DNA from 3 places in the Cytobacillus sp. Bva_UNVM-123 genome. Region 3 is predicted to be linked to each of the others. Evidence: riboswitches for the same ligand, from Rfam matches in the RefSeq annotation. Region 3 holds a riboswitch; each other region holds the start of a gene.
What was found. A riboswitch is a leader RNA that binds a small molecule or an ion and turns the genes downstream of it on or off. The one in region 3 is predicted to bind glycine.
Positions count from the first base shown of each region.

Region 1: another riboswitch for glycine. It lies ahead of KDN24_RS25800 (phosphoglycerate dehydrogenase); the one in region 3 lies ahead of gcvT (glycine cleavage system aminomethyltransferase GcvT).
Region 2: another riboswitch for glycine. It lies ahead of lpdA (dihydrolipoyl dehydrogenase); the one in region 3 lies ahead of gcvT (glycine cleavage system aminomethyltransferase GcvT).

Region 1 covers NZ_CM177772.1:5,089,131-5,100,076, forward strand. Annotated here, with positions in the region: gene guaC (GMP reductase) at 1-317, shown strand, start outside; gene KDN24_RS25775 (LysR family transcriptional regulator) at 436-1,323, opposite strand; gene KDN24_RS25780 (coenzyme F420-0:L-glutamate ligase) at 1,438-2,628, shown strand; gene KDN24_RS25785 (magnesium transporter CorA family protein) at 2,690-3,652, opposite strand; gene KDN24_RS25790 (magnesium transporter CorA family protein) at 3,692-4,642, opposite strand; gene KDN24_RS25795 (magnesium transporter CorA family protein) at 4,664-5,599, opposite strand; M-box (ykoK) riboswitch at 5,780-5,954, opposite strand; gene KDN24_RS25800 (phosphoglycerate dehydrogenase) at 6,195-7,394, opposite strand; glycine riboswitch at 7,503-7,582, opposite strand; ZMP/ZTP riboswitch at 7,684-7,763, opposite strand; gene KDN24_RS25805 (DUF4190 domain-containing protein) at 7,990-8,274, shown strand; gene KDN24_RS25810 (GTP-binding protein) at 8,649-9,833, shown strand; gene rpmG (50S ribosomal protein L33) at 9,883-10,032, shown strand; gene KDN24_RS25820 (GyrI-like domain-containing protein) at 10,274-10,759, shown strand; gene KDN24_RS25825 (GyrI-like domain-containing protein) at 10,794-10,946, shown strand, end outside.
Region 2 covers NZ_CM177772.1:1,122,547-1,133,492, forward strand. Annotated here, with positions in the region: gene KDN24_RS05405 (Na+/H+ antiporter subunit A) at 1-1,642, shown strand, start outside; gene KDN24_RS05410 (Na(+)/H(+) antiporter subunit B) at 1,639-2,064, shown strand; gene KDN24_RS05415 (Na(+)/H(+) antiporter subunit C) at 2,064-2,402, shown strand; gene KDN24_RS05420 (Na+/H+ antiporter subunit D) at 2,395-3,885, shown strand; gene KDN24_RS05425 (Na+/H+ antiporter subunit E) at 3,904-4,380, shown strand; gene KDN24_RS05430 (Na(+)/H(+) antiporter subunit F1) at 4,380-4,664, shown strand; gene mnhG (monovalent cation/H(+) antiporter subunit G) at 4,642-5,007, shown strand; gene KDN24_RS05440 (aspartate kinase) at 5,541-6,902, shown strand; gene KDN24_RS05445 (QueT transporter family protein) at 7,163-7,657, opposite strand; PreQ1 riboswitch class I at 7,666-7,710, opposite strand; gene speG (spermidine N1-acetyltransferase) at 7,864-8,391, shown strand; glycine riboswitch at 8,537-8,641, shown strand; gene lpdA (dihydrolipoyl dehydrogenase) at 8,914-10,314, shown strand; gene purU (formyltetrahydrofolate deformylase) at 10,360-10,946, shown strand, end outside.
Region 3 covers NZ_CM177772.1:3,340,452-3,351,397, forward strand. Annotated here, with positions in the region: gene gcvPA (aminomethyl-transferring glycine dehydrogenase subunit GcvPA) at 1-1,273, opposite strand, end outside; gene gcvT (glycine cleavage system aminomethyltransferase GcvT) at 1,294-2,397, opposite strand; glycine riboswitch at 2,647-2,737, opposite strand; gene KDN24_RS17160 (DEAD/DEAH box helicase) at 2,968-4,656, shown strand; gene KDN24_RS17165 (YqhG family protein) at 4,634-5,428, shown strand; gene KDN24_RS17170 (YqzE family protein) at 5,599-5,796, opposite strand; gene KDN24_RS17175 (shikimate kinase) at 5,847-6,350, opposite strand; gene comGG (competence type IV pilus minor pilin ComGG) at 6,365-6,751, opposite strand; gene comGF (competence type IV pilus minor pilin ComGF) at 6,741-7,220, opposite strand; gene KDN24_RS17190 (phosphatase) at 7,174-7,506, opposite strand; gene comGD (competence type IV pilus minor pilin ComGD) at 7,490-8,011, opposite strand; gene comGC (competence type IV pilus major pilin ComGC) at 7,930-8,262, opposite strand; gene comGB (competence type IV pilus assembly protein ComGB) at 8,265-9,296, opposite strand; gene comGA (competence type IV pilus ATPase ComGA) at 9,283-10,353, opposite strand; gene KDN24_RS17215 (helix-turn-helix transcriptional regulator) at 10,644-10,946, shown strand, end outside.

The DNA.
Region 1 (10,946 bases), 1.7 Mb from region 3:
GTGCGTCTATGGTTATGATCGGCTCTTTATTTGCCGGACACGAAGAGTCTCCAGGCGAAACGATTGAAAAAGACGGCAAGCTGTACAAAGAATATTTCGGCTCAGCATCAGAGTTTCAAAAGGGCGAAAAGAAAAATGTCGAAGGCAAAAAAATGTTTGTCGAATTCAAAGGTTCGTTAAAAGATACGTTAATTGAAATGGAGCAAGATCTCCAATCTTCCATTTCCTATGCTGGTGGCAGAAAATTAGAATCCATCCGTAATGTCGATTATGTCATCGTTAAAAACTCAATCTTTAATGGAGACAAAGTATATTAAGATTGATTGATTACAATGAGCTGCTTAAAATAAACGTCTAATTCATCTTGTTTAGAATTAGACGTTTAGCAAGCAGCTCTTTTTAAGATAAATACATTTAATAAAACATCAATCGTGGTTATTTATTATTTCCAATAATCTCAACGAATTTCATTGAAGCCTGTGACAAGGGTACGCTTTTTAAAAAACAGACACCTATACTTCTCTTCGGTATTTCTTCGATCAGCTTTGCTTCATACAATAGTCCTTTATTCAAATAATCGAGTGAGAATTCTCTCGTCACACAGGCGATCCCTAAATTAATTCTCGCAAATTCCAATAATAAATCATGAGAGCCTAATTCAAATTCGGGTGAAATTTGAATCCCTTTCGATAAAAAATAATCCTCCACATATTTCCGAGAATTTGATTTCGGCTCAAAGAAGATTAATGGAAGTTTAACGAGCTTTTGCAGCTTTATCGGTTTCGCTAAAACCTTTCTAAACTTATCACCATACACAAATGTATCTTGTATAGTAAAGCAAGGTCTTACTTCTAACGTGGAATCTTCGATTGGAAGGTTGCAAATAGCAATATCGACCTCCCCAGACTTCAAAAGAGCACAGAGCTCGAAGGTTGTTCCATTTTCAATCTTAAACTTAATATTCGGATATCGATTATGGAAAATTTCTAAATAGGGTAATAAATAATGTCGGGAAATCGTATCTCCTACACCAATCTTTAATTCTCCTGCTGTTAAATTCTTAAATTCTAAAATCTTTTCTTCCCCAACATCTATTAATTTAATAGCTGATTGGGCATATTCAAAAAGAAGATGACCTTCATCTGTTAGAGACACCCCTTTTGGTGTCCGATTAAATAGGCGCGTATCTAATTCTTTTTCCAATTGCATGATTGCTTGACTGACAGCAGGCTGTGTCATATACAGCTCTTTCGCTGCTTTGGAAAAGCTTTTATTTTTCCCCACTACACAAAAAATTTTATATAAATCTAATTTGCTAACCATATAAACACCTCTTATATCCACCATTAGATATATTAATTTTACTTATATCATTAAATCGAGGTATAGTACAAGTAGTGATCAAAATTAACTTGATTAGTTTAAGGAGCGATTATATTGGAAAGAGTCGTTGGAACTGTTGTTAGAGGTCTTCGTTGCCCAATTATCAATCAAGGTGACAATATTGAAGAAATCGTAGTTGATAGTGTGTTAAAGGCATCTGAAGTTGAGGGCTTTCATATTCATGATAAAGATATCGTTACTGTAACAGAATCGATTGTTGCACGTGCGCAAGGAAATTATGCGACAATTGATCATATTGCTCAAGATGTCAAAGCAAAATTCGGCGATGAGACAATTGGCGTCATTTTCCCGATTTTAAGCCGAAATCGATTTGCTATCTGCCTTCGTGGGATTGCAAAAGGAGCTAAGAAAATTGTTCTTATGCTTAGCTATCCATCAGACGAAGTAGGCAACCACTTAGTCGATATTGATGAGCTTGATGAAAAAGGCGTTAATCCTTGGACAGATGTACTATCAGAAAAACAATTCCGCGATCTTTTTGGCTATAATAAGCATACTTTTACGGGTGTTGATTATATCGATTATTATAAATCGTTAGTAGAAGAATATGGGGTTGAATGTGAGGTTATTTTCTCCAATAATCCAAAAACGATTCTAGACTACACGAAAAATGTACTTACATGCGATATTCATACGAGATTTAGAACGAAGCGAATTTTAAAAGCAAATGGCGGCGAAAAAATTTATAGCCTTGATAATATTTTAGCAGAATCGATTGATGGAAGCGGCTGTAATGAAGCATATGGGCTACTCGGTTCTAATAAAGCAACTGAAGATAGTGTGAAGCTTTTCCCACGCAATTGCCAGCCAATCGTTGATAAAATTCAGCAAATGCTTAAAGACAAAACAGGTAAAAATGTTGAGGTTATGGTTTATGGAGACGGCGCATTTAAAGACCCTGTCGGTAAGATTTGGGAGCTTGCTGACCCTGTTGTATCACCTGCTTACACATCAGGTCTTGACGGTACGCCGAATGAAGTAAAATTAAAATATCTTGCTGATAATAATTTTGCCAACTTAAAAGGTGAAGAGCTTAAACAAGCGATTGCTGAATTTATTAATAATAAAGAAGCAGATCTTGTCGGCTCGATGGAAGCACAAGGAACAACACCAAGAAAGCTTACTGACCTTATCGGTTCGCTATCTGATTTAACTTCTGGTAGTGGTGATAAAGGAACACCGATTATCTTTATTCAAGGGTATTTCGATAACTATACGAAATAAATGAACTTTAAGAAAAAAAGGGGAATTTTCATTTGTGGAAATCCCCCTTTTATTTCTCTGTCTATAAAAATGATCGGGCAAAATATTGTTTTTTGAAAAAAACAAAAGTAGACAGACCCATTAGAGCGACCGTAACGACAATTACGAATAAAAATGCGTTTGGCTTATCTTGGAATGGAATCGGTACATTCATCCCGTAAATACTAGCAATTAGCATTGGTACTGACAAAATGATCGTAAATGCCGCAAGTAATTTAAGTACCTGGTTTACGTTATTTTGGATCATATTTCCATATGCATCCATAACATTATTTAAATTGGCCTGGTTGATTTCCGTTACTTCATATGCTTGCTCTAACTCGATAAGTACATCGTCTAAAACATCTGCATCCGCTTCATATCGTTTAATATAGTCCCCGTGCAAGATTTTTTTCATCGTAAATTTCATCTGTTTCAAAGAGGTTACCATATAGATGAGACTTTCATTCAAGTTAAGAAGTGTATACATCTCACGATTACGATATGACTTAGCAAGCTCCGCCTCTGCCCATCCGATCTCACGCTCAATCGTTGCCGAAGAATGAATGTAAGCACGAGCAGTTGTATTTAATATATTTAACGTATTTCGCGTTTTCATATGCGTAGCGGAATCATTCATCTCGCTGTTAAAAAAATCCACCAAAAAAGGTACTTCTTCACCGCAAATGGTTAGCATATGATCTTTCGTATGAATAATGCCCATGGGAATTGTCCGATATTTCACGTCTTGACGAGAACTCTCAATATCTTCACGATCAAAAGGGATATGAATGACCATCATGATCGCCCCATCGCGTTGCTCAATACGCGGCCGTTCTTCATGATCAAGTGAATCAATTATAAAATCCCTTGGGATGGCAAGCTCTTCAACTACATAGTCAATTTCATTTGCTGTTGGCTTAACAAGATGAAGCCAACTGTTATGAGTAATATTTGCTTGCATCTCCATTTTTCCTTCTAATGTACTTTTATAAATAACGAGCATGTTAACACACATCCTTTCTTGTTTACTGCCATCAGTCTATTAAAATCGCAAAAATTTTGTTTTATAAAATACATAGATAAGACCCCCACTGATTGCAGCCATTAACCCCATCACTACTATAAACATGAATGGTTCTTGTTCATAAGGCAAGGGGACGTTCATTGAGAAAATACTTGCAATCATTGTCGGGATCATTAGTACGATTGTAAGCGTCGTTAGGATTTTCAAAACACCGTTGAGATTATTATGAATTATACAAGCGTACGCATCCATCAAACCACTTAAACTGAGGCTGCGCATTTCCGTCACTTCCGCAGCTTGTTCAAGATCAACTAATGCACTGTGAAGCATTTGCGCATCTTCCTCAAATAGATTAATAGTTTTCCCTTTAGAAAGATGCCGAAAAACATTGCGCATAGCACGCAAAGATGTTGAAAAGTAAACGAGACTTTTATTAATGTGAATCAATCCAAATAACTCGCGATTATTATGTGATTTTTTCAATTCTTCCTGTAAGCGGCTGATTTGTGCCGTTATCGTTTTGAGAAAATTGAGATACGACTGTGCAACTGCCTCAAAGAGCAATAATGTCGCCCGTGTCTTCATATGGGTTTGAAAAGAATCATGCTTCCCTGAAATTACATCGTTTATTAATGGAATGTCTTCTTTAGCGACAATCACTAAATGATTTTCCACATGAATGATTCCAAATGGCAGTGTTCGATAAGGCACAGCTTCATACAACCGTTCTTCATCCATCGCAATGGGGGCATTTAGAATGATAAGCGATGATGAATTGGTTTTTTCAATCCTTGGTCTTTCATGAATGTCTAATGATTCATGGAAGAAGGCCTTTGGAATATTAAGTTTATTCGAAACTATAGAAATCTCGACATCTGTCGGGTCTACGAGATAGAGTATCGTATTATGGGCAAAATGGGATACCGTTTGTAATCGGTTAGATTGACCACTTTGAAAAATTGTAAGCATTTGTTTTCCTCGCTTCCCCGTCTAAAATAGACGTTTTTTGTAAAATATCCAGCCCGTCGCTAAAATGATTATTGCTGAGAATGACATAAGAACGGCAAGGATGTACTCCCCATTCTGTTCTGGCAACGGGATGTTCATCCCATATATACTTGCTATTACTAACGGGAACGTAAAAATAACTGTTAAAGCTGTTAATACCTTCACGACAGCACTTAAGTTAATTTCAATCGCAGCCGAATAGGCATCCATCATATTCCCTAAATTTTCGTTGTAGATTTCAGATGTATCAAGAGCTTGCTGCATTTCGATAATGGCAGCTTGCATTAGCTTTTCCACTTCTTCATCCATTTCGAAATTTATCATTCTTGAAAGCTTCTGCATCATCATACGATTGACTTTAAGTGCCTTTGTAAAAAAAACAAGACTCTTTTTTATATTGAATAGAGTATACACTTCACGATTATTTATAGATTTTTGTATCTTCTTTTCCGCTTCGATGATTTTTTGATTAAGATCATCTAACGAATGTAAATAATAATGCGCAGATACAAGCAATATCTGTAAAGTTAAATATGTTTTCCTATTTGTAAAAATCGGCTTTACAAATTGCTTACTAAATTCCTGTAAAATTGGATGATTAATCCGACATATGGAAACAATTACATTGTTCGTTTGAATGATACCGATTGGAACTGTACGGAATGGTTCAGTTCCACCAATTTCTACTTCTAACGGTACATTGATAATAAGCATTAAACCATTTTCATTCTTTTTAATACGGGAGCGTTCATCAGAATCAAGGGAGTCGCGGATAAAGTCATCCGGTATTCCATGGCGGCTTGCGATATACTGTATCTCTTCTTCTGATGGTTCAGTGAGATGTATCCAGCAGCCCTGATAGATCTCAGACTGTTCTTGAAGCAGCCCTTTGTCATCGCTTTGATAAATTTTAAACATCGAAATGTCCTCCTCATCTGCTTGATTGAAACAGATTTAAGTTTTACAAAATTACTATCACAATCGGTTATACTGGGACTATCCATCCTAACCCCCTCCTTTCTTGAGAAAAAATTAAAAGACCCTCCAGGATACCTAGAGGGTCTAAATGAACGCACACAAAAAAGCACTCGTATTTTCACATTTCCCCCTAGTCGAGTTTTAGCACTATACACCGTAAAGAGTGATCCATTCACTCTTAGCCACATTATGAAAAGCCTTAATCCGGCAATTCCTGTTCTACCCATGGGCATCTTTCGATATTTCTGGGCAGTGGCCTATGTTTGCATAGGAGCCTCACCTAACGAGGTTATTTAATTCTCCACGCAATCGTAACGCCCTCCTTTCTATTTGTCAAGGGATAAATTTTTTGGCACAAGTCACCTTATTAGTTGGAAAAAGTAAAGACGAATAATCGATGCCGCCAAAAATTGAAATGTTTAAGTTGATCGACGTACTGCTTTCCTGCTCTGGTTTGCCCTTCCCACAAAAAATCCCCCACCCATTTTGCTACTTTGAAATGAGTGGGGGATTGATTTAACTAAAAAAATAAATTTTAAATAATCCGTACAGTTACCATGCCTTCAGTGTCATTGATTTTCTCCATTAAACTAGGAATAACATCGCCGTTTATTTTTTCATCTAAATCAATAATCGTATAAGCATAGTCTCCTCGACTCCTATTAATCATGTCTGCAATATTTAAATGGTAGTTGGAGATAGCTAGTGTAATCTTGCCGACCATATTTGGTATGTTTTGATGAAAAGCAGTGATTCGACACTTTCCTGTATAAGGTAAAGAGGCGTTAGGAAAGTTCACTGAGTTTTTTATATTTCCAGTTTCCAAAAATTCCTTCACTTGACGACTTGCCATAATAGCACAGTTCTCCTCAGATTCTACGGTAGACGCACCAAGATGTGGGATTGGAACAACATTTTTCATTTTCAATACAGTGTCATTTGGGAAGTCTGTAATATACTTGCCAATTTTCCCATTTTCAAGGGCCTTCGCCATATCCTCTTCATTGACAAGCTCACCGCGAGAAAAATTCAAAATATAAGTGTCAGGCTTCATAATACTAAAGGCATCAGCATTAAACATTCCCCTCGTGTCATCTGTTAGCGGTACATGTACAGTAATATAATCAGCTCTAGCAAACAGTTGATCGATCGTCATTGCCCGCTGGATGTTGCGGGATAAATTCCATGCTGTATCAACTGATATAAATGGGTCAAACCCAATTACCTCCATATCTAAATCAAGCGCATCATTTGCGACGAGTGCACCGATCGCACCTAGACCAATTACACCTAATGTTTTTCCCTTAATTTCTTTTCCGACAAATTGTTTTTTCCCTGCTTCCACGAGCTTAGAAATTTCGGCTCCTTCCCCTTCTAATGACCTTACCCAGCTTACTCCAGCAAAAAGATTACGAGATGAGGCCATTAAGGAAGTTAAAACAAGCTCCTTTACTGCATTTGCATTGGCACCAGGCGTATTGAAAACCACTATTCCTCTTTCTGTGCATGTATCGACTGGAATATTATTAACACCCACTCCTGCCCGTGCTATCGCCTTTAATTGAGTACCTAATTCCATTGCATGCATGTTAAAGCTGCGAACAACGATCGCATCAGGGTTATCGCTCTCATGATCGAGTGTATAATCATTCTTACCGAAAACATTTAACCCGCTTTCTGCAATATTGTTTAACGTTTTAATTGTTTTTATTTTATTTAAAGTCGTTGTGTTCATGTTATTTTCTCCTCTTTATTATCCATGAATTTTAATAATCTAATAAAAAAAGAGATTGGTGGTCTCCAATCCCTTCAGACGTCAAAAATAACAAATGAACATGGTATTTGTTATTCTTCTGTCCTTTTGCCTGAGATTTTGAACCCTTCGGCGCTGCAGATCTCTGCACCCTCTCCAGAAGCTGCTCCTGCTATAGTGTCACCCATAACAATCGTCGCATTTACAATATTTAGTTTTTGGTAAGTGAAATCTCCTCCTTATAGCATAAAGAGGCAAGGGATCATTCCCTTACCTCTGCCCAGGCGATCGGCTCAACGACACTATGTGCTCCCTTACGGTTATCCGTTTTCGCCAGTCACACATAGCCATTTTATTTCCTTTATCTTACCAAATACATTGGGAACGTTCAACCAGAAAATCCCTTTAAAAAAACATTATTATTTCGCTCCCATTAAAAATATTAATTGTATGTATAATATGTCAAAATACCCCGAAAATTGTTGACAGAATCCAATAATAATTCTAAATTATAATATAGTGGTAAATATATCCTATAAATATATATAACTACCAAATTTGGAAAGGGGTGAATAAAATGAATAATGAACAAACTCAAACAGTAATCGTACAAAAAGCAGAAGGTAATGGATTAGCGGTTGCTGGATTAGTTTTAGGTATAATTGGTGTTGTATTAAATCTAATTCCTTTCATTCCTTATATTCTAGGAATATTAGCAATCATTTTTGGTGCGATTGGAATGAAGAGCACAGTAAAAAGAGGGATGTCTATTGCGTCCATTATTTTAGGTGCTGTTTCGATTGGATTAAAATTATTATTTTGGATAGGCGTTGCTTCATTAGGTTCACTTGGCTCATTATAAGTCATTATTTTTATATTTTAACAATTCTTTTTAGGCGACTGAAATTCAGTCGCCCATTTTAATGTATCTTTGTAGGTGAAAAAACTTTTATTCGACTAAAATTACGATTAGCAACTATCCACGTACTTCTAAACTTAACAAGTGTAGCTCGAACTCACTATCCTTCAGAACACTTACTGATTAAACACCCTCTCTTGCTTTCTAAAAAAAAATGTACTACAATATAAATCGTAATCATTACGTTTTATATCAAATGTACTTAACTTAAACGAATTAATACCTCCTAATAAAGTTTCGATATAAATTCATCTTATTTGTATCGTAGTATACTTTTTAAATCGTAATGATTACGTTTAATGAATTGAGGTGAATACATGTTAACCAAATTACCCGTTACCGTTTTAAGTGGATACTTAGGCTCAGGAAAAACAACATTACTAAATCATGTATTATCAAATCGTGAGAATAAAAAAATTGCAGTGATTGTCAATGATATGAGCGAGGTCAATATTGATGCATCTATGATTAAACAAGGCGGCTTCTCTCGGACGGAAGAGAAATTAGTTGAGCTTCAAAACGGCTGCATTTGCTGTACATTAAGAGAGGACTTAATTATTGAAGTACAAAGGCTTGTGCAGGCAGGAGATATTGATTACATCTTAATTGAATCAACTGGCATTTCAGAACCTATTCCTGTCGCTCAAACCTTTACATATGCCGATGATGTCCTTGGAATAAACTTATCTGATTTTTGCAGACTAGACACGATGGTCACAGTCGTTGATGCGAATCGTTTCTGGCATGATTTTGCTTCAGGTGAGAGCCTGCTTGATAGAAAGCAAGCAACAGATGAGATGGATACCCGCGAAGTGGTGGACTTATTAATTGATCAAATTGAATTTGCGAATGTCATCATTTTGAACAAAATTGATTTAGTGGATGAAGAAAGCATTCAAGAACTTAAAGCCGTTTTGCAAAGGCTAAATCCAGATGCAAAATTGATTGAAAGCTCATATGGACAAGTAGCACTTAATGAAATCTTAAATACCCATTTATTTGATTTTGAAGATGCAAGCCAAGGGGCTGGATGGATAAAAGAATTAACAGAAGAACATATACCAGAAACAGAAGAGTATGGGATTTCTTCTTTTGTCTATCGAAGAAGAAGACCTTTCCATCCGGAACGATGGACAAACTGGCTTGATGATTGGCCAGCTGACATTGTTCGTGCGAAAGGATTTTTTTGGCTTGCCACTCGAAATGACATGACTGGATTAATCTCTCAAGCTGGACCATCTATTATATTGCAAGGTGCCGGGGAATGGTTGGCTGCTTATCCTGAAGAGGAAAGAGAACAAATTTTACAAGAAGAACCAGAGCTCTTGGAAAATTGGGATGAAACTGTTGGAGATCGCATGAATGAGCTAGTTTTCATTGGTATCGATATGAACCGAGAGGAGATTGAACATTCATTAGATGCCTGTTTATTAACAGATGAAGAAATGCAAATGGACTGGAGTACATTCATGGATCCGCTCCCACCGTTCTCTGCAGATTAATACCCTGTAAGACCCACCTAACAAAAATTGTCATGAAAGGAGTCAAATAATGAGAGTAAACATCACTTTAGCCTGCACAGAAACAGGCGATCGCAATTATATTACAACTAAGAATAAAAGAAATAATCCCGAACGTATTGAGCTTATGAAATACTCCCCTCGCCTAAAAAAGCACACATTACACAGAGAAACAAAATAAACGTCGAATGGAGAAGTAGCTAGACTAATCTAGCTGCTTTCTTTTTTTATTCGACGAAACTAGCAGCAACCCCTTATAAATTTTAATTTTCTGATAAATCAAAAGGAAAAACTAGACAAATGGCGAACATACCTATTGGATAGAAATATTGTTCTATCATAAGCCCCCTTAACTACACCAGGCAATATCACCAAAAAGCAGTGGGAGATTATTTAATAAAGGAAAAAAGGAGATGTAAACATTGGAACCCAAAGTTATAAAGTTGAATTCATTTCAAGTAATGGGCTATCACTTTGAGGCAAATCTTCAAGAAATTGAAAAAGAAGGACTAGGTAAGAAAACACTATTAAAATTACAAGAAAACGCAGATCAATTTATAAATAAAAGCGGAGATCACATTTATTTAGTGCAAATATACCCTATGAAAGAAAATTTCAATGCTAATGTAGATAAATTCACACAAATTATTGGTTTTGAAGTATCTGATTCAAGTAATATCCCAGAAGGAGCAATCCTCCATACGCTAGAGGAGAATTTATATGTAAAGTATACACATCGAGGGCTCGAAGCAGATTTGCACAAAACATATGATTACCTATACGGCAAATGGTTAATGGACAATGGCTACTTTCCAATTGGGTATGATGCCGAGTTATGGGATGAACGATATAAACCTTTTGATCCAGAAAATGAAATCGATCTGTTCATTCCTGTTAAAAAACAGTAGAGTCATTATGGAATTTTAAGGAGGATGATAAAGAATGAAATTAGAAAAAGTTGATTTTCAAATAATCGGAATAAAGCATACGGCCAATTTTGCTGAGTATCCTACCATCATCCCTGATAAAGTTCAACAAATGCAGAGACGTGAAAATGAATTATCAAATGTAACAACGAAAAGAGTCATTGTGTAC
Region 2 (10,946 bases), 2.2 Mb from region 3:
CGGAATCTATTTAGTTGCCCGATTTACACCGATTTTTGGGGGCAGTCCTGAATGGTTTTGGATTGTTTCTGGTGTAGGGTTAACAACGTTAATATACGGTTCTGTAATGGCGGTCAACCAGAAGGACTTAAAGGCATTATTGGCTTATTCGACGGTCAGTCAATTAGGATTAATCATGAGCCTTCTCGGGTTAGGATCAGCTTCCATGTATTTTGGGCAAGGTGATGAATCGACTGTCTATGCATTTGCCATCATTGCTGCAATATTTCATTTAATTAACCATTCAACCTTTAAGGGAAGCTTGTTCATGGTGATCGGGATTATTGACCATGAAGCAGGTACACGTGATATTCGGAGATTAGGCGGATTAATGAGTTTAATGCCAGTATCCTTTACTTTGACGATTATTGGAAGCTTTGCGATGGCAGGCCTCCCACCGTTTAATGGATTTTTGAGCAAGGAAATGTTTTTTACTAGTGTATTAACTGTAATGGAGCAGCCGGTGTTTGAGATCAAGACGATTGGCTTGCTTTTCCCAATAGTAGCTTGGATTGCCAGTGTGTTCACATTTGTCTATTGTATGATTCTTGTTTTTAAAACGTTTACGGGAAAGCCTCATCCAGAAAAACTAGATAAAAATGTACATGAGGCACCGATTGGAATGCTCATACCGCCGATCATTTTAGCCGTTCTTGTTATCGTCATCTTCTTCTTCCCTAATGTTGTGTCACAAAATTTCTTAAAACCAGCGTTACTAGCGATTTTGCCAAGTCTTCCTGATGGAGGAAGCAGCATGGATATAAATATCACCCCTTGGCATGGCTGGAATATGGAAATTTTTATGACAATAGGTGTTGTCGGAATCGGTGGCATTCTGTACGTATTTTTGAAAAAATGGTCTTCCATTTATCTGTTCTTTCCGAAAAAATGGACGCTTAACCATTTGTACAATTCATTAATTGAATGGATGGAAGTGCTTGCACAAAACGTCACAAACCGTTATATGACAAACTTTATCCGCGATTATTTAGCTTATATATTTGCGTTCATGATCATTGTTCTCGGCGGTTCACTTTGGTTGTTCAATGGAATGAGTTTCAATTTCATAAATGATGCCCCCATTACCATTTACGAAGCGGGAATTATTACGTGCATGATTATTGCCGCCTTTATTGTACTTTTTGCTAAATCGAGAATTACTGCCATCATTGCTGTTGGTGCGCTTGGTTATCTTGTTTCATTGCTGTTTGTCATTTTTCGCGCCCCTGATTTAGCTCTTACACAGCTAGTCGTTGAAACAGTAACGGTCGCCTTATTTTTACTATGCTTTTATCATTTGCCAGAGTTGCGCAAGGAAGTAAGCAGATTACGTTTTAAAGCAACGAACTTAATTATTTCTATAGGGGTTGGAGTGCTTGTTACGACAATCGCTTTAGCCGTAAACAATAATCGTTTCTTTACGACTATTTCTAGTTACTTTGAAGATTCATATACGCTTACAGGTGCAAAAAACATTGTCAATTCAATCCTTGTTGATTTTCGTGGAATGGATACAATGCTAGAGATTCTCGTTTTATGTATTTCTGGCTTAGGTGTATTTACGCTCATTAAACTTCAGCTCGTAGGGAGGGACAAAGAATGAAGCCAAATGATGTAATTTTGCATACGGTGACAAAAGCCGCTGTCGTTATTATCTTAACCTTCTCCATCTACCTATTCTTTGGAGGTCATCATAATCCAGGTGGAGGGTTTGTCGGTGGACTTAGCATTGCTTCAGCACTTGTTCTTCTCTTTCTTGCTTTTGATATAGAAACGGTGCGCGAAAACATTGTGATTGATTTTAAGAAACTTGCAGCAATTGGTGTTTTGCTTGCCATGCTGACAGGGATCGGTTCATTTATTTTTAAGGCACCATTTTTAAGTCATACATTTGGCGAAATAAACCTTCCGATATTTGGCCATACAGAGCTTGCTACGGCAGTCATTTTTGATGTTGGAGTTGCATTTGCGGTTATCGGAACGGCAATGACAATTATTTTAACGATAAGTGAGGATGGATCATAATGGAAACAATTATTTCTATTCTCGTTGGGTTGTTTTTTACAATCGGGACTTACTTAATTTTATCGAAAAGCTTACTGCGCATTATTTTAGGAACGTCTATTATTAGCCACGGTGTTCATTTGCTTATTTTAACAATGGGGGGATTGAAAACAGGAGGGCCCCCTTTGCTAGGGGAAAGATTTACAACATTTACCGATTCACTTCCTCAAGCATTAATTTTAACAGCTATTGTCATTAACTTTGGAGTTACAGCACTATTTTTAGTGCTTAGCTATCGAACTTATAAAACGTTAGGGACTGATGATATGGATAAATTGAGGGGAATGGATGATGAATAATATCGTAATACTGCCAATCATCATTCCGATCATTGCGGGATTGATCATGGTTATTTTCCGGAAAAATATCCGCTTTCAGAAAATAAGCAGCATACTTGCTCTATTAGCAATGGGGATTGTATCTGCATTTTTAATGGGTGAAATTAAAGAAAACGGCATTCAAACTTTGCATGTCGGTGGATGGAGTGCTCCATTTGGAATTAGCATTGTGGCAGATATGTTTTCTGCACTTCTCCTTGTAAGCACAAGCATTGTTGCCTTATTCACATTGGTGTTTGCCTTTCAGTCGATTGGCAAGGAAAGGGAAGAACATTATTTCTACCCGATGTTTTTGTTTTTAATATCAGGGGTGGCAGGTTCGTTTTTGACAGGGGATTTATTTAATTTATTTGTTTGTTATGAAGTGATGTTAATTTCTTCTTACGTCTTAATTTCACTTGGCGGTACGAAGATTCAGCTTAAAGAATCTATTAAATATATTTTAATTAATGTTGTTTCCTCGTTTTTATTTTTAGTAGCAGTCGCTTATTTATATGCGATGACCGGTACTTTAAATTTAGCGCATCTTTCATTAAGAATTGCCGAAATTGGCCAAGATGGTCTGATGACGACTGTTGCGCTGCTGTTTTTAATTGTGTTTAGCATGAAAGCGGCATTATTTCTATTCTTTTGGCTTCCAGGCGCGTATAGTGCTCCTCCTACTGCGGTTGCAGCGATATTTGCTGCTTTATTAACGAAGGTAGGAATTTACTCAATCTTTAGGATGTTTACACTAGTGTTCTATCATGAACCACAAATTACGCATTTGTTTATCGGCATTTTAGGTGCCTTGACAATGGTGTTAGGCGCATTTGGAGCAGTCGCCTACGGCGATATCAAAAAAATCCTCACCTATAATGTAGTGGTCGGAGTAGGGTTTATTATTGCAGGCTTAGCCTCATTTACGTTAATAGGTGTGACAGGAGCTCTTTTCTATTTAATCCATGATATTTTTATTAAAGCGCTGATTTTTCTGTTAGGAGGAACGATCATCTGTTTAACGGGTACGAGCAAGCTGAATGAAATGAGTGGCTTAATTCGAAATCATCCGTATTTAGGCTGGATGTTCTTCATTGCTGCACTTTCTCTCGCAGGAATTCCGCCGCTTAGCGGGTTTTTAGGAAAAGTATTCATTACGAGGGGAACCTTTGAAGCGGACTACTACTGGTTAGGTGCTATTGGTTTAATAACAAGTTTAATGGTGCTGTATTCCATTATGAAAATATTTATGAATGTGTTTTGGGGTGAAACAAATTTAAGCAGGGAGATGGAAAAAGGGACTACAAGAGGATTAATGTTCCCGATCGGTTGCCTAACTGCGTTAACAGTAGCACTAGGGGTTGGGGCAGAAGGAATTCAGTTGTATGTTCGCCTTGCTGCCGAAGGTTTAATGAATCCCGAATTTTACATTGAGGCGGTTTTAGGAAGGAATCCAATCCGATAGTATACAAGGAGGGTTACAATGCCAATTCAAGTGCTAACGAACCTTTTTATCGCACTTCTATGGATGTTTCTACAAGATGATTGGAGCATTTTATCCTTTATTGGAGGTTATTTTGTTGGCATACTCGTCGTCTTTAGCTTGAGACGTTTTTTTCCAACATCGTTTTATTTAAAAACAGTGTTTTCAATTATTAATTTGTTTTTAGTTTTTCTTCGCGAGTCGATTAGTTCAAGTATTTATGTGATAGGACAAGTGATTAAACCAAAAATTACTGTAACGCCTGGCATTTTTAAGCTAGAAACGGAATTGGAAAGCGACCTTGAAGTAACATTGCTTGCATTACTGTTAACATTGACTCCAGGTTCAGTTGTCGTTGAAGTAACGCCAAACAAAAAAGTGTTTTATATTCATGGCTTGAATCTTCCAGAATCCATCGATGCTGTTATGCAGTCAAAAGTTAATTTTGAGAAAGCGATAAAGGAGGTAACACGATAATGTTCGATCTGTTTCTATCAGTTTGTCTGTTTTTCTTAGTGATTTCCATCCTAACAGCCCTCTATCGTGTATGGAAGGGTCCTTCTTTGCCAGATCGAGTGATGGCTTTAGATAATATCGGCGTAAATTTGCTTGCAGGCGTTGCGATTCTGTCCATTGTGATGAGGACACATGCCTTTCTTGACATTATTCTTTTAATCGGGATTTTATCCTTTGTTGGAACAATTGGTTTTGCAAGGTTTATTGAAAGAGGTGTCGTTATTGAACGAAAACGTGTACATTGAATGGCTTGTCGCTGCTTTAATTTTCCTCGGTATCGTATTCAGCTTTCTGAGTGCAGTAGGATTAATACGCTTGCCTGACGTATATACTCGTGCCCATGCTGTCTCAAAAAGTGCTAATCTAGGTGTACTCTGTATATTATTTGGAACCTTTCTCTACTTTTTACTGACAGATGGGTACTTCAGTATCCGTTTGCTATTGGGTATTTTCTTTGTTTTCCTCACATCTCCAGTTGTGGCTCATCTCTTAAATAGAGCGGCCTACCGATCGAATGTACCACTTGCTGAAGAAAGCATTCAAGATGATTTACATGAATATTTACACGAAACGGAGACAGAGAAATAAGGAGAAGCGTATTCTTAACTGAATAGGCTTCTTTTTTTTGGCTTATTGGCAAGGTAATTATTATATGAATTTAACTAGTTTATGTAAAACGAAGGTACTCTTCCAATACGTTATGTCCACAGCATAAAGACAATTGTTCTCATATGAAGGAAAAACTCTTGATTATTTTCTGAATAAGAGTAAAATTAACTTTATCGCAGATTAACCGGCAGTAAGACTCCCACTTCAAGAATTTGAGGAAAAATTAATATTCTAAGTGGGAGATCTAACAGCCCGTAAAAGCCCGACGACGGACAGGATGTCCTAGTCAGGCGAAAGCCACAGGACGTGGCGCTTTGAGCGTGATTTGTTCAACTAACATTCAGTGGGGGGATGAAGGAAACCACCACTGAATGAAGTTTCACTTTATATTTTTGAAATTAGATAACGTCTAGCACATGCATCTTGTTCCCTCTAGTCCGTTATGGAAGTAGGGTTAGGCTGTTATGAAACAAAACAGGGTGTTTGTGCTTATCATATAAGGAGATGTGTGAATGAAGGTCGTTAAGTTTGGGGGGTCCTCACTAGCTTCTGGACAACAAATTGAGAAAGTATTTCAGATTGTTGTTTCCGATCCTAAACGGAAAATTATTGTTGTTTCGGCACCTGGAAAAAGATTTGCTGAGGATAGAAAAGTAACAGATTTATTAATTGAGTGTACGGAGCTGAGTTTATTAAATCTAAATCCAGAAGAGAGGCTCCAGTCAATTCTTGAAAGATATACTGCGATTGCAGATGAATTAGCACTCTCACCAACGATTATTAATGAGATCCAACAGGACCTATTAGAAAGGCTGAGTAGAGACAAAAGTAAGCCTGAACGTTTTATGGATGCGATGAAAGCAGCTGGAGAAGATAATCATGCGAAGCTAGTAGCAGCCTATTTTCGGAAGCGTGGGGTTGAGGCATATTATGTGAATCCAAAGGAGGCTGGGCTTTTCGTAAGTGCCGAGCCTGGAAATGCACAAGTATTGCCAGAGTCGTATGATAAGCTTTTTTTGCTTCGCGAACGACCAGGCCTTACCATTTTCCCTGGTTTTTTCGGATATAGTAAGGATGGAGATGTTTTCACCTTTTCCCGCAGTGGCTCAGATATTACAGGCTCTATACTTGCAAATGGAGTGAAAGCGGACTTGTATGAGAACTTTACAGATGTAGATGCTGTATATTCCGTCAATCCGTTTATCGTCAATCATCCGAAAGAAATTAAAGAATTAAGCTATCGAGAAATGCGGGAGCTTTCCTATGCAGGGTTCACCGTTCTGCATGATGAAGCACTTGTTCCAGCATTTAGGGCAGGAATTCCAGTTCACATTAAAAATACGAATAATCCAACTGCATCTGGTACAAGAATTGTAAATGAACGAGATCATATGAATGGCCCTGTGAGTGGAATTGCCAGTGGAGCTGGTTTTTGCAGTATTTATGTGAGTAAATACTTAATGAATCGAGAGATCGGCTTTGGTCGCAAGCTCTTGGAAATATTAGAAGGCTTCGGACTAAGCTATGAACATACGCCTTCAGGAATTGATGATATTTCAATCATATTAAGGGAAAACCAGCTTGATTCTGAAATGGAAAAAGAAATTAAACAGCGAATTGAAACAGAGCTGCATACGGATGAAGTTCTCATCGATCGTGGGATTGCACTTATTATGGTTGTAGGAGAAGGGATGCGCCACAACATTGGTACAACAGCGAGAGCGTCTAAAGCATTAGCAAATGCAGGCGTCAATATTGAAATGATTAACCAAGGTTCTTCAGAAGTAAGCATGATGTTTGGCGTAAAGGAAATTGACGAAAAACGAGCAGTTCAAGCACTCTACAATGAATTCTTCGCCCCTATCACCGTCTAAACCGGTGCCAGGCACCGCTCGTGGACAAAACCACCTATTTTGTCCGTCACCAGCGGACAACAGTAATGATTAAAGTAAAAAAAAGAGTTGGGACTTTAAGTTGTCCCAACTCTTTTTAGCTAGTAGGAAAGTTTAAGTTTATTAACGTACTAAAGTAAAATTACAGTCAAATAAATTACTGCTAATAACACCGCATAAGAAAAACTAAGCCTTCTTCGAAAGTACCCTCAGAATGCCAAGTTTTTCTAATGTGCAGCAAATTAAGCTTTTTCAATTAATTTATCAAAGTTCACTCGCTTATTTAAAGCATACATGACAGGTATTCCAACACCCATTACAACAAATTCCCCAATTGCAGTTGTAAGCCAAGTAAGCATGAACGGCCATTCAAATACAAGATATAGCTCAAGAGCAATAAGGAACATCGTAAAAGTGAAGACGATAGTGTTAACAGCCATCCCCAGCCAAATATTTTTGATAAAGCGACAACAAACAATCGTGATGAGTAAAGAAATAATCGTTTGGCCGACACCAAAAATAATGTCATAAGCAGGCATTGGCGAAAATAATAGATTTGCTAAAAATACACCTAACACCATGCCGTAAATATATTTTTTATTAAATACGACGAGGTGGTTGAACATTTCCGATACCCTGAATTGGATATTCGTAAACCCAAATGGCTGGATTAACATGGTGACAGCAATATATAATGCTGCCAAAATGCCATTGGCGACAAGTGTTCTTATTTTCATATTTAATTCGCTCCTTAGTTTTTTATCGTGGGATGGTTACGAACCACGTTGAGCAATCGCTCAAAGATAATATATTAATATATATTTAGAATCACGTCAATACATACATCGTTCTTCACTTTTCAATTTTTCGAATAAAATAAGCTTCTGTCACGATAATAAATAGAAAGATTAAATTTAGCGAATGACTCGGAGGATTGAACATATTGAGTGAGGTAGTAAAGCTAAGACCGTTGGAAAGAGAAGATTTGCAGTTTGTCCATAAACTCAACATTAACGCAAATATTATGTCGTATTGGTTTGAGGAACCTTATGAGGCCTTTGTTGAATTGCAGGATCTATATGATAAGCATATACATGATCAAGGAGAACGGCGTTTCATCGTGGAGAAAACTGGTGAGATGGTCGGGCTCGTTGAATTAGTGGAGATTGATTATATTCATCGGAGGGCAGAATTCCAAATTATTATTGATCCGAGGCATCAAGGACATGGCTATGCAAAGTATGCTACTCGTTTAGCAATGAACTATGCTTTCTCCATATTAAATCTATATAAATTGTATTTAATTGTAGATAAAAATAATGAAAAAGCCATCCATATTTATCAAAAACTTGGATTTCATTTCGAAGGTGAATTAATTGATGAGTTTTTTGTGGATGGTGAATATCATAACGCTATTAGAATGTGTATGTTTCAGCATCAATTTCTAGGAATGGACAACTATATGCAATAGTAGTCTATTCTTCATATAAGTAGGGTGAGGGGATGGAAAGGCTATACGATTCAAATGAAAGTAAAACCTTCTTAGCTCCTGCTATTTTACTTGACTTTAATTAATTATAGTATTATTCTAAATTTAGTGAAAATTATATTGGCGGATGACTTTTGTGGGAGAGAGCAAGTGTAACAGCCACCGAAGGAGCAAGTTCCAAAAAGAGACCCTTGGGACTAATCTCTCAGGTAGACAGAACCACAAAAGGACGCATCTCTGGAGAGCGCGTGTTAAATTACACGTCACCAAAGGGGCTCCCACATCAAATATGGGTAAACTCTCAGGTAAAAGGACAGAGAAGGGTAATTATTTAGCGATCCCTTTCTGTCCTTTTTTGTGTGGAAAAAATGATAGCCTACAGCTTTATCATGATTACATACGAGAATTTGTGAAGGTTTTTACATATAAAATTGGATATTTTGCGAAAAGGGGATGCAAATAGCAAATAAGAGTGAGCGAATCAAAGTCAAAGGGGAGAAGAAGTTGGGTAAAGAATACGATGTTGTCATTATTGGTGGGGGAACAGGTGGTTATGTTGCAGCTATTCGCGGATCCCAATTAGGATTGTCAGTGGCTGTTGTAGAAAAGGGGAAGCTAGGTGGGACGTGTCTTCATACAGGGTGTATTCCGAGCAAAGCATTATTACGTAGTGCCGAAGTATATGCGTCAACAAAAAAAGCGGATGTATTTGGAGTCATCGTACCAGAAGTAGGTATTGACTTTTCAAAAGTTCAGGCTCGAAAAGAAGAAATAACGGATCGTTTATTTAGAGGAATCCAACATTTATTGAAAAAAGGAAAAATTGATGTTTATGAAGGAAAAGGCAGGATTTTAGAATCGAGGAATGTCTCCGTTCAGTTAAATGATGGAGAGAATGAAGTTATTCTCAATCCAAAAAATATTATCATTGCAACAGGTTCAAGACCAAGGACACTTCCTAGACTAGAAGTAGATGGGAAATATGTCATGACTTCAGATGAGGCACTGCAAATGGAGGAGCTGCCAAAATCAATGATTATCGTCGGTGGAGGTGTCATAGGAATTGAATGGGCGTCTATGCTTGCAGATTTCGGTTTAGAAGTAACGGTCATTGAATATGCAGAGCAAATTATTCCAACTGAGGACAAAGAGATTTCAAAGGAATTACAGCGTTTATTGAAGAAAAAAGGGGTAAAAATGGTTACGGGCGCTAAAGTTCTTCCAGAAACATTAGAAAAAGGGGAACAAGTGTCAATTAAGGCTGAACATCGTGGAGTAGAAAAAGAATTCTCAGCTGACAAACTATTAGTATCTGTTGGGCGCTCACCAAATATTGAAGGCATTAGTCTTGAGAATACGACTGTCAATGTACATCGTGGTTTTATTGTTACAAATGAATATTATCAAACTGCTGAGCCTAACATATATGCAATTGGTGATGTCATTGGAGGTTTGCAGTTAGCTCATGTTGCTTCACATGAAGGAGTGATTGCGATTGAGCATATTGCTGGAAACAGCCCAACTCCACTAGATCCAACACTTGTGTCGAAATGTATTTACAGCAGTCCAGAGGTAGCTAGTATTGGGCTGACAGAAGATGAGGCAAAGGTTCAAGGACTAAAGGTTAAGACTGGTAAATTTTCATTCCGTGCAATTGGAAAGGCGCTTGTTATGGGAGAACCAGATGGTTTTGTGAAGCTAGTTGTAGAAGAGGAAACGAATAAGCTTGTTGGAGCACATATGGTTGGCCCTCATGTGACAAACATGATTACGGAAGCTGGACTTGCAAAAGTTTTAAGTGTAACAGCGCAGGATATTGCATCAACGATACATCCACATCCTACATTAGCTGAAGCGATTGGGGAGGCAGCTTTAGCTGTCGATGGGAATGCGATTCATGCTTAATAGACTCTTCCTTGCAAAACATACAACATGATCGGAGAGATGACAATGTCTACTAACAATCAATCAAGCAGAGCAGTCTTATTAATTTCATGTCCGGAAAAACTAGGGATTATTTCAGCTGTATCAAACTTCTTACTAGAACATCAGGCGAATATTGTCCGCTTTGATCAACATACGACAGATCCTCATGCTGGAAGGTTTTTTATGCGCATTGAATTTGAGCACGCTTCTGAAAATCTTGAACAAGATTTTCAAGTTTTGGCGAATGAGCATGCGATGGATTGGCAGCTCAGCAGTACAGAGAAAAGAAAAAGAATGGCCATTTTTGTTTCCAAAATGGATCACTGTTTGTTAGAGCTTATCTGGCGCTGGAAATCGAAGGAGCTGCTTGTAGATATTCCAGTGGTCATTAGCAATCACGCAAATTTAAGTGATGAAGTGGAGAGCTATGGACTCCCATTTTTTCATATTCCGTTGACACATGAAACGAAGCATGATGCTGAGAAAAAGGTGTTGGAATTACTGGATGGAAAAGTGGATTTTATCGTGCTGGCCAGATATATGCAAATTCTTTCGCCTAACTTTATTTCTCATTATCCAAATCAGATTATTAACATTCACCACTCTTTTTT
Region 3 (10,946 bases):
CGAGCATATGATTTTTTAAATCGGAATAATCTCGGCCTAAATCATAACCACCAATGATTCCTTTTTCAAGAAGCTTTACATTTACTTCTTTAACAGGGGCATTTAATTTTACAACAAATTCATTGAAAGAATGGCCATCAAAGACAATCTCAAACCCGTTTTCTTTGAATTGTTTTTTCGCATAATTCGCTTTTTGAAAATTCGCAAGCGCCATTTCCTTGACACCTTTTTTACCTAATGCTGTCATTGCGACAGATGCAGCTAAAGCCGTAAGGGCTTGGTTTGAACAAATATTAGAAGTCGCTTTTTCTCTACGAATATGCTGCTCACGAGCTTGCAATGTTAAAACGAAGCCACGGCGGCCTTCCTCATCAACCGTTTGACCAATAAGACGACCCGGTACTTTTCGTACTAATTTATTTGTTACAGCAAAATACCCGCAATGTGGTCCACCAAATGCAGTTGGAATGCCAAATACTTGTACATCACCAACGACTACATCCGCTCCAAATTTCCCTGGTGGTGTTAGTGCACCTAGTGCAAGTGGATTACTTGAAACAACAAACATGGATTTATGTGCATGAATGATTTCCTCAAGCTCTTTTAATGGCTCGATTCTACCTAAGAAGTTCGGATATTGTACAATAACCGCAGCAACATCTTCATTAATCAATTCTTTAAGAGCCTCAACATCTGTAACTCCTTCTTTTTGAGGAATTTCAACAACTTCAATGTATTGACCCTTCGCATAAGTTTTCAAAACTTCCTTAGACTCAGGATGAACTGTAGTTGATATTAACACCTTTTTGCGGCGAGTATGTCCTGCACTTAACATGGCAGCTTCGGCTAAAGCGGTGCCGCCATCATACATAGAAGCATTCGCAACTTCCATACCTGTCAGCTCACAAACCATCGTTTGAAATTCAAAAATGGCTTGTAGCTCCCCTTGGGAAACTTCAGGCTGATATGGTGTATATGCTGTATAAAACTCTGAACGGGATAGAACATGATCGACTATGACTGGCATATAATGATCATAAACACCTGCTCCTAAAAAAGAAGTGTTGTTTTTTAAATCTGCATTTTTTTGAGCCAATCCAGCTAATTCTTTCATTAGCGCAGATTCTGTTGCTGCTGGTTTAATATTGTATTCGCCTTTAAACCTTACTCGTTCAGGAATATCATTGAATAACTCATCAACTGAGTTCACACCGATAACATCGAGCATCTCTTTCTTATCTGACTCAGTCAGCGGTAAATAACGATGTTTCATCATATAATCTCCCCCTTTTATTATTTTTCTCTTTTATAGAAAGGTGTAGGTGCCACAATTGCTTTTAGGCGCTTTCCACGAATTTCTACTTCCACTTCATTTCCAATATTTGTATATTTCGTATTCAATAGAGCTAATCCAATATTTTTCTTCAATGTTGGTGATTGTGTACCTGTTGTCACTTCTCCGATCTTCTCTTCACCTATGAAAACAGGATAGCCATGACGAGGAATTCCACGATCAATCATTTCAATACCAGCTATCTTTCGATTTAAACCATTTTCTTTTTGGCTTAACAATACTTCTTTTCCGATAAAGTTAGCATCTTTATTTACTTTAACCGCAAAGCCAATACCCGCTTCTAACGGTGTAATATCTTGAGAAATTTCTTGGCCATAAAGGACAAGATTTGCTTCAAATCGGAGCGTATCACGAGCACCTAAACCACATGGAATGACTCCTTCCTCTTGCCCAGCTTCTAAAATATCCTTCCAAATGGAAACAATGTCCTCGTTACCACAATAAATTTCAAAGCCGTCTTCACCTGTGTAGCCAGTTCTAGACACGAGTGCCTTTCTACCATTTAAATCTACATCATTTTGGAATTTAAAAAATCCGATATTTGCTAAGTTTGTTTCACTAGCCAGCTTTTGAAGCACCCGCTCAGCTAATGGACCTTGGATGGCAACTTGAGCTGTTTTATCAGAAATATTTTCAATTTGTACATCGCCTTCAAGATGGTCACTTAGCCATTTATAGTCTTTTTCAATATTTGAAGCATTTACAACTAATAAATAATGATCATCTGCATACTTATAGACGAGCAAATCATCTACTGTTCCGCCATTTTCATAACTCATAGCCGTATACAGGACACCGAATTCTTTTAATTTTGAGATGTCATTCGTCATCATTTTTTGAAGATATTGAAAGCTGTCTGGCCCCTTTACAACAATCTCACCCATGTGAGACACATCAAATAATCCAGCTTTCGTGCGAACTGCTTCATGTTCCTCTTTAATGCTTGAAAACTGAACAGGCAGATCCCAGCCCCCAAAGTCAATCGTTTTCGCACCATGGTCTTTATATACATCAAACAATGGTGTACGTTTTAACTGTGACATTTACTCATCCCCCTTTTATCCTTTGTAAAGCTTAGAAATTCGCCAATAGAAAGGAGCTCTTCATAAGAAAAGGACAGAAAACCCCCTCTAAAAATGAGAAGATCTCTGTCCTTGCACCTGAAAGTTTACCGTTAAACGGCTTTCCCCTTTGGTGGCCCCTTTTTGAATAGAATCGATCATTTGAAGCTCACAAGCTTATCAAGCTTCAAAATTCACACTTTCAGAAAAAAAGAGCACTCTCCAGAGCTACGTCAAACAAGAGTTCTTTTGCCTGAGAGATTCACAATTTCATTGCTTGCTCCTTCGGCGCTACATAAGTAGTCTCTCCCCTTGTCATCATCCGCATTTATAAAATTTTCCAAGTTGGTTCATACTAAGAAAAAATAGCATTTAATAGGACTACATAATCAACTAGTTTCCAAAACAGATTGTTACATAAGCCCTGCTGGTAAAACAAAATGGAAAATCATTATCGTTAAACGATAAACAAATGAATGTGGCAAATTTCAAAACTTTCAAAGCTATTCTAATCCTACCATTAGAATTGCTTTTGAGCAAGGAGTTGTTTTCATGCCTGTACAGATCAAATTTGAGTCCCTCTGGCAAAACGATTTTTTAAAACGGACAGAGGAGGATGGGCCTTGGGGATGTTGGGAACTTTATAAGTTAACAATGGAGGCAGAAAGTCATACGATCATTCCTGAATTTGAGGGATTACAAGCCCCAAAGCATTTATCAGGACTTACGCCTTTGCCACATCAATTGGAAGTGGCAAAGCAAGTTGTCGAAAACATGAATGGAAAGGCAATTCTCGCTGATGAAGTCGGATTAGGAAAAACGATTGAAGCTGGATTGATCTTAAAAGAGTATATGATTCGCGGACTTGTAAAAAAAGTATTGATACTTGTACCCGCTTCACTCGTTACACAATGGGCCTTTGAGCTAAACACGAAATTCTTCATCCCTGCGGTCATACAGCGAAAAAGCTATGTTTGGGATCAATGTGATGTCGTCATATCTTCAATCGATACAGCTAAACGCAATCCCCATCGCGATATTATTTATAAACAAGACTATGATTTAATTATTATTGATGAGGCACATAAACTGAAAAATAATAAAACGAAAAACTATGAGTTCGTTCAAAACTTAAAAAAGAAATTTTGCTTATTATTAACTGCAACACCTATTCAAAATCGGATTAGCGAGATTTTCAATTTAGTCTCTCTCCTAAAGCCCGGTCATTTAGGGAGTGAATCCGTTTTCTACGAGAAATATCACAAGGATTCACGAAGCTTAAATGATGATGAGCGTTTAAAAGCACTTGTGAATAAAGTAATGATTCGAAATCGTCGAGAGGATACAGGCATCCAATGGAAAAAACGGACGGTCGAAACGATTCCAATCGATTTTTCCCCTGAGGAACGAGCATTATATACCGCTATTTTAAGCCTGCGTGGAGATGAAAATTGGCAAAGCTCAAGTTCATTTTCAATCATGACCCTTCAGAGGGAGGCATGCAGCAGTAGAGAAGCTGTTTTTTTTACATTAAAAAATATGCTCGCTCGAAAAGAAAATCCAACGAAACAATTCGAAAAAAAAATCCATGATTTAATGGCAATCATCGAAACCGTACAAAAAAATTCAAAAGCCGTGAAAGCACTTGAACTAATTAAACAAATTAATGATAAAGTGATTATTTTCACCGAATATCGTGCTACACAAATGTATTTGCAATGGTTTCTGAAACAGCATAATATTACATCTGTTCCTTTTCGAGGTGGTTTTAAAAGAGGAAAAAAAGATTGGATGAGAGAGTTGTTCCAGAAGAATGCCCAAGTTCTGATTGCAACTGAAGCTGGTGGCGAAGGGATTAACTTGCAATTTTGCAATCATATTATTAATTTTGATCTGCCATGGAATCCAATGAGGCTGGAACAAAGAATTGGTCGTATTCATCGCCTTGGTCAAGAAAAGGATGTGCATATTTTTAACTTTGCCACTAAAGATACTGTTGAAGAGCATATTTTAAAATTACTATACGAGAAAATTCATCTTTTTGAAAAAGTAATAGGTGATTTAGATGATATTCTAACAAAACTTGATTTCGGAAATTTTGAAGACTATTTAGTTGATATTTTCGGTAATTCCAGTTCTGAAGGCGAAATGAAAATTAAGATGGACAATTTAACGGCCATGATTCAATTTGCTGAAGAGCTAAGGGAAGGTGAGATGAATGCAGCAACAGGAAATTCATAATTTTCTCGAACGATACTTTCAAGCAAATGGCTGTACAATCATCCATAATGGTCCAGGATTTCTATCGGTAGAATTAACGATTGACTTAGATAAAGAACTGATGAATCGCCCGTTTTATTGGCATTATTTAGAGAAAACTGGTGGCACTCCAAATCCAATGAGCCTTACGCTCATTACAGAGCCTAATTTAGCTCCAAAAGACTTAAAAGGAGAAATTATTCACTTCGGCTCCCCTAGATTGCACCAAATTTTCGCTTCAACACGAAAGCTTGCCGGTTTTATTCGCTTATATGAAGAGCAGCAGCGCTCTCCTGTCACGCAAACCTCGTTAAAACCATGGCTTGGGATGAATATCCGCATTTCTTATCAAAGTGACAGAAAGCGAGATGTACTTAAATCAATCGGTTTACAACTAATTAATGGGCAAATGATTGAAAACTTTCATGATAAGCTACTAGAATTAAAGCTTACTCGAAAAATTCCAGATTACTCCTTTACCATCTCGCCTCTCATCATGCCAAAAAGCGGGATGTTAAGAGTGGAGAAATTTCTTAAAGAGCAGCTTGAGTTAGAGGATCATTCTTGGGCAGAGGCTGCAAGAGCAAGATGGGATAAAGATTTAACACTGCTTGAACATTTTTATGAAGAGCTGGACGAAAAAGGAGAAGTTTATGAGATTGAAAAAGCCGCATTGAAAGAGCAGTATGAACCCAAAATTTCAATTTCAATTGTCAATGGTGGATTATTTTATTTAACAGATTTGGCTATTTAATAAGAAAAGGGTAAGTGCCTTGGTCAAGCGCTGGGGCTAGACATTCATCCAACTTCAAAAATTTTATGCTTTCTTATTAAAAATAAAAAAGCTAAACTCCTTCGGAACAAACAATCTGTTCCGAAGGAGCTTAGCAAAGCAGCTTAGCTTGAAAATATTTAATTCCTACTTTATATAGGTCTCTTCTTTCTGTACTTCCTTTTAACTTGATCGTAAAAAATATATGGAAGAATCCCAAACCATTTTAACAGAAAGGGTTCTTTCATTTCCTTTTTCTCGATATGTTGCCGTTTTCGCTCTTCCTTTGGCTGGTCAATATATTTGATAACCGTTTGTGTAATATATTTAACATAATCATTTGTATTCAATGATTACACCTCATTCCCCACAATGCTGTTTCAACTTAAAGTATGCCCTGCTAGGAAAGTTTTAAACAATGTACGATTTCTCTAACGATGTCGACAACTTCTTTTCCTGATGTATCAATAACGTAGTCAGCCGTTTCCTGATAAAACGTCATTCTCTCTTCATATAGCTTTTTAATTTTTTGCTCTTTATCACCTTTTAATAATGGGCGAGATTCATCTTGTTCAAGTCTCATCAATATTTCTTCAGGAGTAGCAAACAGGAAAAACACATTGCCTTTTTCTTTGAGGAGCTTCCGATTTTCTTCTCTTGTCACAACTCCTCCCCCAGTGGTAATGATCGTATTTTCACTGTGAAGGTTTTGAAGCATTTTTGTTTCCAGCATACGAAAATACGCTTCACCATCCTGCTCAAAAATGGTGTTAATACTTTTTTCCTCTTGTAATTCAATTTCTGCATCCATATCCAAAACTGGGAATGCTAAATATTCCCCTAATTCTTTCCCAATTGTCGTTTTTCCAGCTCCCATAAATCCGATTAAAAAGATCGATTTCATATCATTTCCCCTGTTTAGTTTTTTTCAATCCATTTTATCATCTTCCCTACTTCTTTGTCATAATAGCCGAAACCTAATACGATTGGTAAATCCTCCATTCGTAAATTAAATGAAACTTTAAATTGATTATCAGTAAGTTTTTCAACTCCATATTCAACCTCCCCATCCGTGAATATGAGATTTCCAGTCGGTAGAGCATTCTCATCTAGCTGCTGCATTTCGTTTTCCACATGAATGACAGAGCATAAGAAATAATACTCTTGTTTAAAAACGGTCTCAGCTTCTCTATATAACCGTTTCTCAGCTAAAAATTGTTCTATATACACTGTTAATAAAACAGAAAAAAGAAGAATCACGCAAAACGTAAGTGGATAGGTAAACCCTTTTTCATTACGGATCATGGGATTTATCCAATTCAAGATAGGAGTATACTGGGGCAGTAAATGTTTCAGAAAAATTATTTTTCACGGTTATCCTCACTCCATCTTTTATTTTCTCAAATTGTACGGTGTCGATTTTTTGGAGGACTACCTCATGTCCCGAATAATCAACTCTCCTACGAATACTCGTTCGATATTTTTCATAAAGAACATCTTGTCCATTTTTCTTTAAAAGCAGCCTTCCATTTGATACGTGCACTTCATCAGCTAAACGTATTTCCTTTTTCAGCTGATTTATAAATACATTCCACTCCATATTTTGCGCGGCAGCATCAAATCGTTCATTGTGAAAGAGAAGCGTAAAGCTAATTGGAAAAAAAGCAATGATAATGAGGAAAATCGAAAATGCATAGAGCATTTCAAGCATTGTAAATCCAGAATTATTAAAAAAACTCACATTTTTTAATTGTCCTTTTAAGTACATTTTCATATTGAACACAAACCTCCATTATGGCTTGTCCATTAGATTGTTCATACACGACCTCATAATCAGTTTGATCCATACTCACCGTTTCAAAAAGTGGAATTCTCCCATCTTTTTTTGCGTTCAATAAGGTTTCATATAGTAGCTTAACAGCTGTATTTTCCTGTTTTGTGGCAATAGAATGATTCATTGTCTTCATAATTAAAGGAACCATGACCCCTGCTATTACGAGCCAAGCCGATAATGTTAAGAGCAGTTCAGCTAAAAAATAACCTTTATTCTTTTTCAACATAGAATCTGCCCCTCCCGATCAAAAATGTCATCCGATATCTTTCTTTTCCCACTAGGATATAAATAGAACCAAATTTATTAATATTTCCGTCAGGTTGAAATTGAAAATTGAGACTTTGTGATCCAGAAACAACTTTAATCTCTTTTGGAATTTCCCTTTTTACGAGAAATCCATCAGCTACTCTTCCCCTTAAATAGTACATATTTTGTTCAGGTACAATGGAGACATAGACCTCATGGTGATGGGAAATGGCATACTGCTGCGCATAAAATAAATCTGCCTTTAGTTGATTTAGGAAAAGTTGTCTTTCCAAGAAGAGAAGTTGAGGCTTTATTAAAAAAGCTGATATAGAGGCAATAACGAGGAAAACACTTAAAACAATAAGAGATTCAATTAATGTATATCCCTGCTCTCGAGTGTTTACTATGGCTGCTTTTCGCCCATTGCTTCTTCTGCTAATACTCTTCCATCCGCTGAAATCGTTATTTTCGCTCCATTTGGACATGTATTTTCACCTTCATTTAAATATTCTTCATCAATTAATGCCTGAATAGAAGCTGGTTTTTTTCTTTTATCAATTTCATATGCCTGAACATGTGCCTGAACCATTTGCACAAAAGCTTCACAGCCTTTATTGTTTATTTTTGAATTATGCTTCGTAACATTTGGAATTGTAATAATTAACAAAACAGAAATGACTAATAAAACGATCATCATTTCAATAAGTGTAAAACCTTTTTCATTTCCTACTCTCATTTTTAAAATCCCTCCAATAAATGAAACATCGGTAATAATACAGCTAGATACATCGAAACAATTAAAAATCCAATGAATACATATAAGCATGGTTGAACCGTTTTAAGTAATTTTTCAGTCTTTTCTTCAATGAGATTCAAACAATGTCTGCTAAAAAAATATAGCTCTGAATCAAGCTTTCCATTTTTCTGTCCATGTCTAATGATGTGCGTTAGTTCTCTTTCGAAAAATGAAAAAGTGATTAATATCTCCTCTAGTCCCTCCCCTCTTTTCAAACCTTGTTTAATTTCTTCACCTAACTGCTTATAAAATGGCTGCTTATCATTATTTTCAAATAAACGTAGTGCTTCATGGATGGATAAACCGCCAGTTAATAAATAACTTAATTGTATTGAAAAATAGTGAGTAAAAAATAATCGAAGAAAATCCCCAAAAACAGGGAAAGAAACAAGAACTTGCTTTTGCTTTATTTGTGAGTATTTTCGAAATTTGAAAATATAAAAGAAGAGAATGGCAAGGAACATAATTCCGCACCCTGCCAACACATAAGGAATGATATCGCCGAAAATATAAACTACTTTTGTAAAGAAGTTTGGCTTTAGCTTCATAGAAGTAAATAAGGAGGAAAATCTCGGTAAAATTAAGTGATCAACGAATGTAAATAATATCGCTGTCATGAGGATTAGAAAGAGAGGATAAACAAGAAGCTTTTTTAATTTTTCAAAATCCCCTTGCCTTTTAAGCATCATCTCGCTTCCTTCTTGGAAAGCTGCTGCAAGTCCTCCATGCTGTTCTGCAAAGTATACGTAGCCAATTAAATGATGATTAAACTTTAAGTTTGCTAAAACTTGGTGAAAGGGATAACCTTCCCTTAAATCTGCAAGCGATTGACTCATTTCTGCTTTCTTTTTTTTCGGAAGTTGAAAACTAATGGATTCAATTGCCTCAGAAAGTGGATAACCTCTTATTAGAAGCTCACCTGTTCTTTTTAAGAAAAGACTTTGCTCATGAAGTGTCCATTTATTTTTGTTCATGATCAACCACCCACCGGTCATATTCAGAATCTTTTATATAGCCAAGCGCAATTCCCTTCTTGATAATGTCCTTTAATGTCTTGTATTGAACGAATACATCTTCTCCCTTCGCTTCCTTCATCGCTGCATTTAATGCTCTACCTGCCAGCAGTTCAAAAACACTCGCCCGCTTCCATCTTCCATAGCAATAGCAAAAGGCTGAGCATTCATTTTCACAATACGGGCATGTTAACTCAACTAGCCTTTGTGCGGTTACCGCTACTAGCGTCTGTTGAATTTCGACAAAATTCACCCCAAATTCACTTAACCTGTATATGGCCCCTTTCGCATCACGAGTGTGCATAGTTGAAAGTACTAAATGACCAGTTAGCGCAGCACGTACTGCAATCTTTGCTGTTTCCGCATCGCGAATTTCACCGACCATAATAATATCAGGATCATGCCTTAATATTGCTTTAAGACCAGTCGCATAAGTAACTCCTGCTTTTTCATTCACTTGAACTTGTAAAACGAGATCATTTTCTTTTTCTATTGGGTCTTCAAGCGTGATTACATTGCGGTTGAAAAGATGGGAAGTTTCATTTATTAGGGAGTATAGAGTCGTTGTTTTGCCAGAACCGGTCGGCCCTGTAAAAATAATTAATCCGTGGGCATGTTTTAATAAGGCAAGCATTTTTCGTGTCATTCCAGGAAATAAGGATATTTGATAAAAGGGTATTTGTTCTTGCTGTTGAAGGATTCTAATAACGAGGCTCTCACGATGAGCTGAAGGGAGAGTTGAAAAACGAAGTCCAACGATTTTCTCGTCGATAAAATAAGAGTAAGCACCGCTTTGTGGCCGTCTTTTTTCACCAATGTCCATCGAGGCTGTAAATTTAAAATGTGCAATAAGTCGCTCACATTCCTCCTTTGGGAGATAAAGTCTGGGAATAAGCTTGTTTGATAATCGAAGTTGAATGAGGGTGTCTTTCCTACGGGGGACAATGTGGATATCTGAGGCGTGGTTCCGAACGGCATCTTTAATAATTCGTTCTGCAAGTTTTTCAATTGTGTTCAATTGAAGATAACACCACCTTTTGGAAATTATTCCACTTTATTATACAATTACTGTATTGATTTGACAAATTATTTACGTGTAAAAATTTATTGAGCATGACATTCATTGTCCTTATTAATAAGAGAAATCTATCGTCTTGATAAATAATGTCGTTTAGTTAATAAAAAACAGATTGTGTCAAATTTTAATAGCAATAATTGTGAACATTTTATAAACTTATAGTGATAACAGTGTTAACATTTAATACCTATATTATAATAGAGTCATTATCCGGTCCCGAGGTGATCTAGGTGGAACAAACATTAAAAATTACAAATGTATTATCTGACCCAACACGCTTTTATATTTATCAATACATTACAAAGACACATAAAGAAGTAACTGTACAGGAAATCGCTGAAAATTTCGAAATTCATCCGAACGTAGCGAGACTGCATCTTTCAAAGCTAGAAGATGTAAATATGCTTGTTTCTGACACACAAAAAACAGGAAAAGGCGGTCGACCTAGCAGACTTTATCGTTTGTCTGATGATGTGATACAGCTTAATTTCCCGTATCGTGATTATCAATTGCTTTCAAAAATCACGATCCAA